2 regions of the Listeria tempestatis genome follow, and region 1 is predicted to be linked to the other one. Evidence: predicted binding sites of a transcription regulator. Region 1 holds the regulator's gene; the other holds the start of a gene.

What was found. The regulator Rex, encoded in region 1, represses fermentation and respiration genes when NADH is low (regulators of the CRP and FNR family bind a similar motif). The targets are predictions, from matches to a motif close to TTGTGAAATATTTCACAA.
Region 2: R8923_RS05630 (formate/nitrite transporter family protein) is a predicted target of Rex. The motif match lies at 1,547-1,564, and genes of this name have one in related genera.

Annotation. Positions count from the first base shown of each region.
Region 1 is NZ_CAUYTK010000004.1:31,795-35,611, forward strand. Features, by position in the region: gene R8923_RS06775 (sirohydrochlorin chelatase) at 1-565, opposite strand, end outside; gene R8923_RS06780 (DUF2238 domain-containing protein) at 702-1,406, opposite strand; gene R8923_RS06785 (redox-sensing transcriptional repressor Rex) at 1,629-2,273, opposite strand; gene R8923_RS06790 (ABC-F family ATP-binding cassette domain-containing protein) at 2,557-3,817, shown strand, end outside.
Region 2 is NZ_CAUYTK010000003.1:151,724-155,540, forward strand. Features, by position in the region: gene R8923_RS05620 (PadR family transcriptional regulator) at 1-77, shown strand, start outside; gene R8923_RS05625 (DUF2812 domain-containing protein) at 74-589, shown strand; gene R8923_RS05630 (formate/nitrite transporter family protein) at 711-1,526, opposite strand; gene R8923_RS05635 (GyrI-like domain-containing protein) at 1,644-2,138, opposite strand; gene R8923_RS05640 (DUF1648 domain-containing protein) at 2,201-3,301, opposite strand; gene R8923_RS05645 (GntR family transcriptional regulator) at 3,304-3,687, opposite strand; gene R8923_RS05650 (AI-2E family transporter) at 3,812-3,817, shown strand, end outside.

The sequences.
Region 1 (3,817 bases):
AAAAAGGATATATGAGCAACTCACCTTTTTCTTGCTGTAAAATTTCCATATACGGCTTTTCACCATATAAGAAAGCGGATTTTGTTTTAATGCCTAGTTGTGCTTCTACTTTTTGACAAATTGCATGTAATTTGGCAGGAATTTCAGGATACTTCGCTGAGCCATGGGCAATGAAATAAAGTGTTGTCATTTTCGTATGTACATGCATACAAATTCTCCGGACTAAGATATTTTCAATGCCTGGCATTTCAGCTAACGGCGATACTATTTTAAATGTAAGGAATGGTCTTTCTTTTGTGGATTCCGCTAAGGCACGCGGAATATCTTCATTCACATGAGTAGCTGTAAAAAGCAGTAATGGAATGACGATAATTTTTTCAACACCTTTTTTGGCTAAATCATTGATTCCCCATTTAATGGTTTGCTCATCGCCTTCTAAAAAAGCTGTTTGTTGCGGGATTTCATTTCCCAAAAGAGGATATATTTCAGATGTAAATCGGGATACCTTTTCATTATTATGCGCTACACGACTTCCATGTGAAACATATAAAATTCCAGTTCTCATTTTAACACTCCGCTCTTTAAAACCTGTCCTCTCACTATAAATTGAGGCTACACAAAATGTCTATTAGGGAAAATCCCATTTTCAATAAAAAACGTTGAGGTACAGTTATTAACCGACTTCAACGTTTTATAAAGGTTTATTTTGTTCGTTTAAATTCGAATTGTTTCATCCACGGACGACCTTTTTTTAGTGCTAAGTATCCGATAATGGCGATTACTAATGCACCAATAATATCTACAATCACGTCTGTCATGGTGTCTTCGAGAGCAGCCCGCCCAACGAGTGGCGTTCCGTTAGAGAGTTCAAAACGCTGCATGTTTAATCCTAAAATAGCGTCAAACGTATATTCATAAACTTCCCAAAAAGCGCCAAGCGTTACTGCAAAGCAGAAGGAAAATATTGCAACAAAACCAGGTTTCATATTCACAACGACTTTATCATTCGCATTTAGCAAGCTAACAAAGGAAAATCCTATCGCACCTAGCATTGCGCCACTGAATGTGTGTAAGATTTTATCCCAATGTGGAACGTTCGAGTAGAATTGTTGAATGGTCCCAAGATAAATCGATGCATATAGAAAAACGATAAACATAAGGTAAACAAGTCCTGGAATTTCAAATTTAAAGCGTCTAGAAACAATCGATGGCAATGCTAAAATGATAATTCCTAAAATAATTTCTACTAATAAGAAAATATAATCGCTTCGGAGCGTCACTTTCGGACCATCTGCTGGCTGTACTGTTGGGGCCGTAAAAATTTCAAAAATTGTTACAATCATCGAGATTCCCATGGATACAAAAATAAAAAGGGCGACCCACTGCGTCCAATTTAATTTTTTCAGTCGTTTCATTCTTTTCACCTCTTATCGAAAACAAGCACATTTAAGTGCTAGCCAAACTGATGACAGTTGGTAATCTTCATCGTAAAAGCCTCCGCTTTGGTATTTGGCTTTATCGAAAGTCGCATCATTTGCCATCAGTTTGGTTTTGCGTAAAATATTTTGTTTTACTTTAATTTGAAGACCATTTTTATTTAAGCTAATAAGGTCAGCTATTCCATTATTTTAGTTTTTAGATGGATAGTTTTCTAAGAAGTAGATAAGCGTTTGTAGTTCAGTCGTTAAATCAATGTGGTGGACACGTACTTGTTTAGGCACACTAATTCGTGCTGGTGTAAAGTTTAAAATGCCCTTCACGTCTGCTTCGATAAGTTTGTCCACTGTTGTTTGTGCTTCATCAGATGGTACGGTTAAAATAACTACTTCAACATTATTTTCTTTTAAAATTTCTTCCATATCATTTAAATGATAAATCGGAATATCTTGTTGAACGCTACCTACTTTTGCAGGATCCACATCAAATGCGGCACATACTCGAATATTATTGTTTTTCATAAAGTTATAATGAAGTAGCGCGGTTCCAAGATTCCCTACTCCAATTATGGCAACGTTAGTTTCTTTATCTTGGCTGAGTGTTTTTCCAAAAAAGTCTAGAATGTAAGATACGTTATAGCCATATCCTTTTTTACCGAGTGCGCCAAAATATGAGAAATCGCGGCGAATTGTTGCAGAATCCACTTTTACAGCTTCACTTAACTCTGCTGAAGATACGCGCTCTTTTCCTGATTCATGTAAGTATTTCAAATAGCGATGATATAGCGGTAAGCGTTTTGCTGTCGCCTGTGGAATTTTTGTCGTTTCATCCATCATGCCAATTAGTCCCTTCTTCCTGATAAAATATAGTTCGTTTTCAAGCATTCTAACTGTTCTCTCGTTCACATGCTTGCTTATATACTATAAACATTTCACATAAAATGCACAAACTTTTTGCTCACATATTTAGAAAACCTTTATTTTACCAGCTTTTATTTTATTCCTCTACTTACATTGTAACGTAAAATCACAATTAATGCTAATGATTTCACAAGACTAAATGTGTGATTGCAACAGACACGTCTTTAAGATAAACTAGAAAAGGATGGGAGAGAAAAATATGATTCTTTTACAAGTACAACAAATTGCCAAGTACTTTGGTGCTGAAACAATTTTAGAAAATATAAAATTAGAAATTAAAACGAATGACCGTATTGCTCTTGTCGGCAGAAACGGGGCGGGGAAATCTACGCTTCTAAAAATCATTGCGGGGCAAACTGGCTATGATGCGGGGCAAATTTCAAAACCGAAAAATGTGCGAATTGGCTATTTAGCACAAAATACGGGACTTGAATCCAGCAAAACGATTTGGAATGAAATGCTAACCGTTTTTGAAGATTTACGTAACATGGAACGCGAGCTACGCGAGATGGAATTAAAGATGGCAGATGGCGACATGTATGCAGATGCTCTGGCTACAAAGCAAGCTTTAGATAGTTACGATGAGCTGCAACACCTTTTCAAAGAACGGGGTGGTTACACGTATGAAGCCGAAATTCGTTCCGTGCTTCATGGGCTCCATTTTTTCGAAGAAGATTATGAGAAATTAGTCGCGGCATTAAGTGGTGGCCAGAAAACGAGACTTGCACTTGCAAAACTACTTTTATCCAAACAAGATCTTTTAATTTTAGATGAACCAACGAACCACCTTGATATTGCAACGCTTTCGTGGCTCGAAGGGTATTTGCAAAATTATGCAGGCGCGCTTCTCATCGTTTCGCACGACCGCTACTTTTTGGACCGGGTTGTGAACCAAGTTTATGAAATTTCCCGCACAAAAATCACGCATTATGTTGGAAATTACAGTCGTTTTCTTGTTTTAAAGGAGGAGCAGCTTGAAAAAGATTGGAAGGAATTCGAGAAACAACAGACGGAAATAGCTAAATTGGAAGACTTTGTTGCTCGTAATATCGTCCGTGCGTCAACCACTAAACGGGCGCAAAGCCGGCGGAAAAAACTGGAGAAAATGGACCGCTTAAATCGGCCAGAAGGAAATGAAAAAGCGGCCCATTTTGGATTTCAATTTGACCGCATCCCTGGAAACGATATTTTATTTGTTGAAGATGTGGCCATTGGTTATTCGAAAGAGCAATTGGTGGCGCAAAATGTTCGGTTTGAAATGAAGCGCGGTGACAGTATTGCACTAGTTGGGCCAAACGGTATTGGCAAGTCCACCCTTTTAAAATCACTCATTCGTGAAATCCCTGTTTTGAAGGGCGATTTTCGCTTTGGCGCTGGCGTTAAAATCGGGTATTACGACCAAGAGCAAGCTAAGCTTTCTTCCAAAAAAACGATTTTACAAGAACTTTGGGATGAATATC
Region 2 (3,817 bases), on a different contig from region 1:
TCGGTCTCGAGCTTTTAACACTCGAAAAAAAGCGTATTACAGAGCTTTACGAAAATATTTGGAGGGAACAAATATGAAAACTAGAAAACGCACCATCAAATTTTTTACTGTAGCTAATTTTGAAAAAGAAGAACGCTATTTAGAAAAAATGACTGCTTCTGGATGGCACTTTGAAAAATATCGTTTCCCTTTTTATTATTTTAAACGCGATGAACCAAAAAAAGTCACTTATCACATTGACTTTAAAGAAGACTTAGATAATTTACCAGAATATTTAAGTATTCACCGTGATGCTGGCTTTCAAAATGTTTTTCAGTATCCTATTTTACAAGGCACATGGATGTATTTTAGGCATGAAACGGCTCCAAACGAAGCGAAAGCTAAACTGTATACGGATTCGGCATCACTCATTGACCTTTGCAAAAGAATTCGGACAAGATGGACAGTTTTTGGGCTATGCATTATTCCATTTACTTTTATTCCGACCTTTACAATATCCACGTATTGGATAATGATGCCAATTCTACTCATCGTTCTTTATGGCAATATCTTTATCACCCTTACAAGAAAAATGGCAGCACTTCGCTAATTTTGTTTATTCGTAGAAACTAGATGAAGGCTAAAACTTAGAAATTTTTAAAAATCGAAAAAAGGCGATAAACAAAGAATTTCCTAACTTTGTCTATCGCCTAAATTATTGGGCGTTCATATTACTCGTTTTCTGTAATTGGTAGCTTAATTTCTTCTTTCTTAGCATGCGGGGTTTCCTTTTTAAAGGCTAAGAAATAACAAAGGCTTACAAAAATGGCGCCACCAACAACGTTTCCGAGATATACAGGAATGATATTTAAAATGAAATCCGTCCATGTGTAATGCCCTGCGAAAATCGCTGCTGGAATGATGAACATATTCGCCACAACGTGCTGGAATCCAATGGCCACAAATGCCATGACAGGAAACCAAATGGCGAAAATTTTACCAGCAAAATCTTTTGCCCCGTAAGATAACCAAACGGCAATTCCAACAAACCAGTTACAACCAATGCCCGAAACGAAAGCCACCCAAAATGGCGCTTCAATCTTCGCCCCCGCTGTTGCAACAGTTTTTTCTAAAAAGTCCCCTTCTGTAAGGCCGACAAAATGACCGAAAAAGTAAGCAACAAATAAGGCGCCGACTAAATTCATCACCGTGACAATAGCCAAATTACGCAGCAGCATTGCGGTCGTTATTTTTTTATCAAAAAAAGCAAGCGGAACCGCCATCATATTCCCCGTAATCAACTCGCCACCACCGAGTAAAATGCAAACTAAACCAACTGGAAATACACTTGCCCCAATAAACGTAGCAAAACTTCCCCACTCATGTGGCATCGTGCCAACAACGCGAACATAAAGCAAATACCCAAGCGAAATAAAAGCACCGCCTAGAAATCCTAAAATAACTAAGCTTAACGTACTTGATTGCGCTTTTTGAATCCCCTTTTCAATTGTCACATCAGTAATTTCTTTTGGACTGTAATAGGACAAACTTAATCACTTCTTCCTTTTTGTTAATTCATTCACAAAAAATGCGACTTCATTATAGCACACTTCGGCAATTCCTTCTAGCTATTTCCAAATAAAAACGCAGGAAAATTTCCTGCGTCAATCCATCATTTTACGAACAACGGGAATGCGGATTTCAAATTCACTTTCTCCGTTAATATCTTGTTCTAAATCAAAAATTTCAATTTTAAATGGTAGTGGGTCAAAAACAGGAAAATCGGCCGTCATGTAGGGTTCATAATTGCGATTTTCGATTTCTAACGCAACTTCTTGATAAGTTGCCTCAACATCTGTTTTTCCCTCGTGTTTTCCAACAAAGTAAGTGTGTGCTGGGATTTCTAGCCATTCAAGTTCATCTGGCAAGTGTTTGGGCTTGTGGTCAGCTAAAACCGCTGAATAATGCGTCAAGCCTTCCTCAATGTTGTGAATGGAAATTCCGTAAAGCTCTCTAAACTCGCCTCCTAGAAGCGATTTCATTTTTTGAATAACCTCATGTATGTTTCCCTTGCGAGCCTCAGAAAACGTTCCCTGCCAAGCTAAACCAACTAAAAAGAGATCTTCATGTTCTTCTAACCGTGCGGATTGTAAAGACATTTCACTCACTCCTCTGCTGCTTTATAGCTAAAAGGATAACACAAAATGACAGAAGTTGCACATTAAAGGATGACACCAATTAAAATTGAAATCAAAATGATAGAAAGGAGTAAAATCCAAGCGAGAGGTCGCCCCACATTAATCGTCCAGCCGATTCCAAATCTTTTCTCAACAAAGAGCGAAGGATCTTTTTTGTTTAAATAAAAGATACCGAGTTTCCAGTACTTGTCGTCGTCCCGAATGGGCTTATCTGTATTTCCCCGCCCCCCAATTTTCAGCCTCGAGCCGCCTTGACCGACAAAAAAGGCTAGTAGGAAAATGATAACTAAAATGAGTAACACGAAAACAAGTGTAATCGTCGTCATCACTTTTGCATTTAACCCAGTTAGAAATGTCAATTGAATCCCAAAAAGCATTAAAACCATTAAAATGCACATGACAAGCATGGCTTTACTAAAAATTGCGCGCGCAAGCTGATTACGCCTAACCGAATCACTTGGATTGTCATTATCTAGCACCTGTTTGCTGCGTGACATGATAAAATTGATTCCCATAAAGATACCAATCATGAAAAGCTGCATCACGATAAGTAGCGATACATTTCGAATGGTTTTTGGCATTTCATCTGTCACATTTCCATTGAAATCATAATGACTTGGTATCACATCTGGAGCTGAGGTGTAAAACACGATGGTCATCGCAAGTGTGATGAGTGTAATCAAAAATGGAATTAAAAACCATGCATATGAAATAATCATTTTATTCCGGTGAAAAGCCGTATCCACTAAAATAACACTCGATTCGCTAATTTCCCCACTCTTCACTTTTTTTGCCTTCCAAGCAACTGTTTGCCTGTGGTATTTCACGTAAAGCACAAATGCAATAATTAAAATTAAAAACATCGATGCTGTAAATAAAAATCCTTGCGCCCTCTCATTACCTGAAAAAGCCGCCATTAAAGCAAAGCTAAGCATCACGACAAAAATACCGTACAATACAACTTTAAAAGCATATTGCTTTTTCATTTGCTTTAGTTCAGGCTCCTGATTCGCACGAACCCCAACACTTACACCAAAACATTCCGTTCGGTGCACAATAAAAGGGGTAACGGCTTCAAGTAAAATAATAAGTAACGATATTGCAATGAAGATAATGGCCTCCATTTCTATTCTCCTTTCATCTCGGTGTATAAAGCAGTAACCAATTTCGTTATTTCATCAAGTGGCATTTTGCGCGCAGCCGCTTCCGCAATTACCGGCCGAATGTCACGCTTCAACTTTTCAAAATAAGCTTGATCAGCTTGATATGCGCCATCAGGATGAATGACAACCCCTTTTTGTCTATGAATTAAAATAAAGCCTTCCTGCTTCAATATTTGATACGCTTTATTCACGGTATGAAAATTAATGCCTATATCAGCACCTAAACTCCTAACAGAAGGCAGGTCGTCCCCTGGCTTTAATTCCTGCTTTGCAATCCCTTCAATAATTTGATTGACAATTTGCATGTAAATGGGTTCTTCTGCTTGCAAGTTAATCTGTAAGAGCATACTTCCTCCTCCTTACTGTTATATATATAATATAACAGTTCTCCTAGAAGGTCAATTTATACATGGCTATTTCATGCTGATAATGGTACACTATAAAAAAAGAATTTTTAGAAAGGGGCTCCAAATGAAA